Defluviitalea raffinosedens: one gene and its partner. The protein of the gene in region 1 interacts with the protein of each later gene in a pairwise test. Links are inferred from orthologs where the notes say so. Each region holds a gene or a part of one and is shown on either strand. Other genes may lie near its edges.

What was found.
Region 2: the proteins of lysA (region 1) and yycF interact in binary tests that used the Escherichia coli proteins (3 or more experiments, as listed by UniProt). The link is inferred for Defluviitalea raffinosedens from one-to-one orthologs.

What each region holds. Positions count from the first base shown.
Region 1 is NZ_JAFBEP010000023.1:49-3,246, forward strand. What follows is about bases 104-2,964. They hold lysA (diaminopimelate decarboxylase), read right to left. Parts: upstream 2,232-2,964; coding sequence 975-2,231; downstream 104-974. Other genes in these bases: JOD07_RS13140 (AAA family ATPase), read left to right, coding at 2,535-2,964. In the rest of the region: more of JOD07_RS13140, read left to right, coding at 2,965-3,198. UniProt on the Escherichia coli protein: Specifically catalyzes the decarboxylation of meso-diaminopimelate (meso-DAP) to L-lysine. Is not active against the DD- or LL-isomers of diaminopimelate.
Region 2 is NZ_JAFBEP010000003.1:101,475-104,710, forward strand. What follows is about bases 76-2,974. They hold yycF (response regulator YycF), read right to left. Parts: upstream 1,925-2,974; coding sequence 1,226-1,924; downstream 76-1,225. Other genes in these bases: JOD07_RS03710 (ATP-binding protein), read right to left, coding at 76-1,213; JOD07_RS03720 (peptidoglycan DD-metalloendopeptidase family protein), read right to left, coding at 2,041-2,974. In the rest of the region: more of JOD07_RS03710, read right to left, coding at 1-75; more of JOD07_RS03720, read right to left, coding at 2,975-3,236. UniProt on the Escherichia coli protein: Response regulator member of the two-component regulatory system CpxA/CpxR which responds to envelope stress response by activating expression of downstream genes including cpxP, degP, dsbA and ppiA.

The DNA of each region.
Region 1 (3,198 bases):
TAATAGGTCGAGGGCTTGACCTAAGAAAGCTTTAGCAGACAGTGTTTGGTTTTGAAGGTATAATATGGCCCATTGGTCAAGCGGTTAAGACACCGCCCTTTCACGGCGGTAACAGGGGTTCGAGTCCCCTATGGGTCATGAATATATGATTTTCGGTGGCGATGCGTCTATGGGAAACACCCATACCCATACCGAACATGACGGTTAAGCCATAGACGGCTGATGGTACTTGGCGGGAGACTGCCTGGGAGAGTAGGTGGCTGCCGAAATTAACGGGGTGTGGCTCAGCTTGGCTAGAGCGCTTGATTTGGGATCAAGAGGTCGCAGGTTCGAATCCTGTCACCCCGATTCAAAGTATATATTACATATATTACCTTTAAGTATGTGCCTGTAGCTCAGCAGGATAGAGCAGTGGCCTTCTAAGCCACGTGTCCGGGGTTCGAATCCCTGCAGGCACGCTTATATGGTGGATATAGCTCAGTTGGTTAGAGCGCCAGATTGTGGCTCTGGAGGCCGTGGGTTCGAGTCCCACTATCCACCCTGATTAATTATTTGGTAATGGGGGCTACTAGCTCAGTCGGTAGAGCACTGGACTTTTAATCCAGGTGTCCCGGGTTCGAGTCCCGGGTAGCTCATATTTTAAAAAATGCGCGAGTGGCTCAGTGGTGGAGCATCGCCTTGCCAAGGCGAGGGTCGCGGGTTCGAATCCCGTCTCGCGCTTTACAATTCAAAATTTAACATTGGGTAGTCGCCAAGCGGTAAGGCACAGGACTTTGACTCCTGCATGCGAAGGTTCGAATCCTTCCTACCCAGCCAGAGCACCTAAAAAGGTGCTTTTTTATTACATAGGAAATTCCTTCGAATTTGATATACAATAAAAAGCCTTCCGGTTACATTTGAATATCAATATATAGAAAAAGCCAGATACTAAGTTTGCAGTATTGACTGTAAACTGTAGTGCCTGGCTTTTACTTTTAGACATTATAGCAGCGAATTAAATCTTCCAAAGTATCTCTTCTTCGGATTAATATATGGTCTCCGTTTTCTTTGATGAGAACCTCGGCAGGACGAAGGCGATTATTATAATTTGAGCTCATTACATGGCCATAAGCGCCTGCGTCTAAAACGCCTAATAAATCTCCTTCAAAAATTTCTGGAAGTAATCTGTTTTTTGCAATGATATCTCCACTTTCACAAATATTTCCTACGATAATTACAGGTTCTTTTTTAGTTGATGGAAGATCAGAATTTCTATAAATTTCTATGTCATGGTGAGAATCATACATAATTGGCCTTTGCAAGACATTAAATCCTAAGTCTGTTCCGACATATTTGTTGTCATAATTTATTTTAATAGCATGAACTGTTCCTAATAGAACACCGCATTCAGCTGAAATATATCGACCGGGTTCAATTTTAAAGGTAATATTCTTTCCATAGGATTTTACCCATTCATTTAAAATCGAATCCAGTTCTTTTCCCAGGGAGGATAAATCTAAACGCGCTTCATTTTCTTGTTTGTGATAAGGAATACCAAATCCTCCACCTAAATCAACAAACTCAAGATCTTCAAAGTTTTCAGCTAAAGATAAGATAGATTTTATTCCTTGTATATATGCAGATCCTTCCATAAATAATGAACCTATGTGCTGATTGATTCCTACCAATTTAAGATTATATTTTTTAAGAATTTCTTTCACTTGAGGAATGAAATTTGGATCAACACCGAATTTTGTTTCTTTTCCTCCTGTGATTACTTTTTTATGGTGACCTGCGCCTACACCAGGATTGAAGCGAATCGCAACAGAGCCACCAGGATTGATTTTTCCAAATAGCTCTAATTGAGAAAGGGAATCTACACTTACAGTAATCTTTCTGTCAATGGCAAACTTCATTTCATCTGCGGATACATTATTGCTTATGAACAATATTTGCTCGGGTTTAAATCCTGCCTGTAATTCTAAAAATATCTCTCCCGGTGACATGGCGTCTACATTTAAACCTTCTTCAAGAGCAATTTTTAGGAGTTGTAAATTACTATTTGCCTTAACGGAATAGTTAACAGAAAAATTAGGATAAGATACGAGGTTTTTCATTTCTCTGCAACGTTCACGAAAAATTCGCTCATTATAAACATATAAAGGACTTCCATATTCTTCTATTAATTCAAATGGATCAGAATTGCCGAAAAAATTAAGGCTTTGCGTTACATTTGAATATACATACTGCATTTTAAAACTCCTTTCAAAAAATCTTTTAGCTGTATATGTTTTATGCGGCTTTAAACAAATTACTCGTATTTTAAGACTATATTATTTTTGATAATAGTTGTCAAGTATTTCGATGCAATTTATAGATTTTTGTTACAATTGCAAGAAAATATATTGGTAATTCATCATATAGAATTCTTTTTGACATACTTTTTTATTACAAGGATAATCTGGATTCTTTCTTATAGTACATTTTCTTTTTTTATTATATAATACATAATACGAGATAATAGAAGATTGAAACACTATTAGGAGTGAAGAAATTTGGATATTTTTGAATATACCCGACAAAAAACAATGAAAAATGAATCTCCTTTAGCGGCAAGGATGAGACCTGCAACTTTGGAGGAGTTTGAGGGGCAAGAACATATTATAGGAAAGGACAAACTTCTTTATAGGGCAATTAAGGCTGATCAATTAAGTTCAATTATTTTTTACGGTCCTCCCGGAACTGGTAAGACGACTCTGGCAAAAATCATTGCAAATACTACAAAATCTGAATTTTGTCAACTGAATGCAACTACATCGGGAAAAAAAGAAATTACTGAAGTAGTGGAAGAAGCAAAGACTCGATTAGGCATGACTGCCAAAAAAACAATTCTGTTTATAGATGAAATTCATCGCTTTAATAAGGCACAGCAGGATGCTTTGCTTCCCCATGTGGAAGATGGAACAATTATTCTTATTGGAGCAACAACAGAAAACCCTTATTTCGAAGTGAATAAGGCATTGGTATCCAGGTCAAGAATATTTGAGCTTAAACCTTTATCTCAGCAAAATATTAAAAATTTAATTCTTAGAGCATTGAAAGATGAGAAAAAAGGGCTGGGTAGTTTCAATGCAGATATTACTGACGAAGCATTGGAATTTTTAGCTGATATGGCTAATGGTGATGCAAGAGCGGCGATTAATGCCATAGAATTAGGAG
Region 2 (3,236 bases), on another replicon or contig:
GATTGATCACCTGAAGAAAAGATACCGCCAGCTCTTTTTCTTCCAAAACTCCGTCTAAGAGGGTTTCTGTATAGCTTTTTACGGTTGTAAGAGGGGTCCTAAGTTCATGGGATACATTGGCGACAAATTCCTTTCTCATTTCTTCCAGTTCTTTTTGCTCTGTTACATCCTGAAGTACCAATATGACCCCTTCTGCCTCTCCTTTTTCCCTTCCATAAACCGCAAAACAGCCATTAATGTATTTATCTCCTATCATCATAATATGCTGTTTTATTGAGTTTGGCTTCATTTTTAAAAAATCATTAAAGTGAAGCTCTATTCCGGCACTTTTAAAAATATCATAAAAATACTTTTCCTCTCCGCTGGTCCTTAGCATTTCATAAGCTGCAGGATTAGCGTGAATGAGCATACCTTTTCTGTCAAAAGCCAAAATCCCATCTGCCATATGGGTGATGACTGTTTCCAGCTTATTCTTTTCACTGGACATGGCTAAAATCATTTGACTCAATTCCTCTGCCATATGATTAAAACTTCTTGTAAGCTGACCAATTTCGTCACTGGACTTCACTTCAATCTTGTGGTCCAGATACCCTTCTGCCATTTCTTTTGCCTTTGCAGTCAGTATTTTAATCGGTCCTGTCAGAGTCTTGGCAAAGTAAAAGCCAAAAATCATGGTAATACATAAAGCCCAGATGGATGCTACCAGAATAATATTTGTGATTTTGGCAATGTTTTCTGCTATTTCCTGGGCAGATGCTCTTATATAAATAATATATTGAACCTGGTTATTGGGCAGTACTAAAGGATAAGCATAATCAATATACTCTCTTGCGTATCCCCGTTCCAGAATTAGAATAGGATTTCCCATGGAAGGTTCTTTGTTAACGATCGCCTGGTATACAACCCTTGTATTCCACTGCTCCTGGTCTCCTTCTCCTATAACAATATTGCCTTCGGAATCCAGAATATAAATCTTCTTATTCCCAAAACTGCCGTCCCAAAACCAACTCAAATCTTTCCACCCGGACTGTATAGAACCGTCTTCCGATATAATAGCATTCTTGATCATATCTGCCATATCACTGAGCTCATTATTAATTTTACTGTATTCATGATGCTGAATTTGCCAGAGAATAAAAGTACCGCTGGAAATCATTACGATTAAAACCAAAGTGAGGTAGATAAAAACCAACCTCCACTGAATACTTTTCATATGTATATCACTCTACCCCTTAAAATAATACCCAATGCCTCGTTTGGTTAATATATACTGGGCATGACTGGGATCGTCTTCTATTTTTTCTCTGAGTCTTCGTACAGTTACATCTACGGTACGAATATCTCCGTAATACTCATATCCCCATACTTTTTCTAAAAGGGTTTCTCTTGAGAACACCTGTCCCCGGCTTAAGGCCAGGAATTTTAGAAGTTCAAACTCTCTAAGCGTCAGTTCAATAACTTTTCCGTTTTTAGTTACTTCATACTTATCTAAGTTGATGGCTAAATTGTCATAAGTAATAATACTTTTATTATTTTCTCCTTTGGATTCTTTTTCAGCTGCTGCTACCCTTCTTAGATTTGCCTTTACCCTTGCCATCAGTTCTCTTACGCTAAAGGGCTTTGTTACATAATCGTCTGCTCCCAACTCTAAGCCCAAAACCTTATCCACTTCTTCTGCTCTGGCTGTCAGCATGACAATGGGTGTATCTTTTTTTTCTCTTACTTTTCTGCATACCTGAAAGCCGTCTATTTTTGGCATCATAATATCCAATAAAATTAAATCCGGATCTTTACTGAATATGATGTCAAGGGCTTGCTCCCCGTCATAAGCTGTAAGCACTTCATAACCTTCTTTTTTCAGGTTGAATTTTATAATATCCGCAATATTCTTTTCATCATCTACCACTAAAATTTTTTGATTCATATTCCCCACCTCTTCTCACATCGCTTGATTTCATTGTACCAAAAATATGCTTTTATGTAAAATACGTTATTAACAAAAAAGGCGAACATTGTTCGCCCATAAATATAAATCTTCTATTATTTTAAATAATTATACGGATTTTTAGCAGTTCCGTCTTTTCGTATTTCAAAATGAAGATGAGAACCGGTACTATTTCCCGTACTTCCAACTGCTGCGATCTTTTCTCCTTTTGCTACCTTTTGTCCTACAGTAACATATATTTTACTTGTATGACCATAATAGGTTTCAAATCCGTTGCCATGATCTATTCTTACAAGATATCCGTATCCTCCATGCCATCCTGCTTCTACTACGACTCCTCCATCCGCTGCATAAACAGGGGTCCCTATCGGAGCAGCCAAATCTATACCTGCATGGAATGTTCCCCAGCGAGAACCAAAAGGTGAGGATAATGTTCCCGATACCGGCATCTTAAATGAACCAGTTGCACTTTTTGGGGGAGGTGTTTGGGTTCCAACGATCAAAATAGCTTCTTTAGGCTCTCTGATCACTTTTTCGGATATGATTTCTCTTCCTTCTTCATAGCCGTTGATTCGCACTTTGTAAGCAGTGATTTCTTTTTCTCCCTCTTCTCCATGCTGCTCTACCTTTAAATAAGTTTTATATTGGGTATCATCTTTTTTATAAATCACTGGCTTCTCAATAGGTTCTGTATAAGTAAATTTTTCTTTAGTCATGACAGAAATCACAGGTTTTGGGATCACTAAACTGATTTCCTGGCCGATTTGAAGAAGGCTGTCTTCTTCTAAATCGGGATTTGCTTTTAGCAAATCTTCTACAGTCATGTCATATCTCATGGAGATGGACCATAGCGTATCTCCCTCTTGTATCGTATAGGTTTTTTGCTGTTCTGTACTTTTGGTTAAAGCCGAAACTGCTTCTTCTTTAGTTAGAATCATGTCTAAGGACTCCACAAACAAAGGCCCTATCTCCACTTCTTCTACAAAGGACGCTTCTACCACTTCTGTGCCTTCTTTGATATACGCTTTTTTGACTGCATCAAGAACCTCCTGAGCTTCTTTCTCATCTTTAAGTACCGCCTGAACTTTACCGTCAACTTTTATAGCGTAACATCCTATATCATATGTAATATTCTTTTTGATTTCATCGATTAATTTTTCTTTATCCATTATTTCTTTTTTAGAAGCATGAGTAGGCGCTGTAGACAATTTTTCATTAACATCAATAGCATGATGAATTTCCTGCTCAACCAACAGCTTTACTTCATCAAAAGCTTCTCCCGCCAATGCTT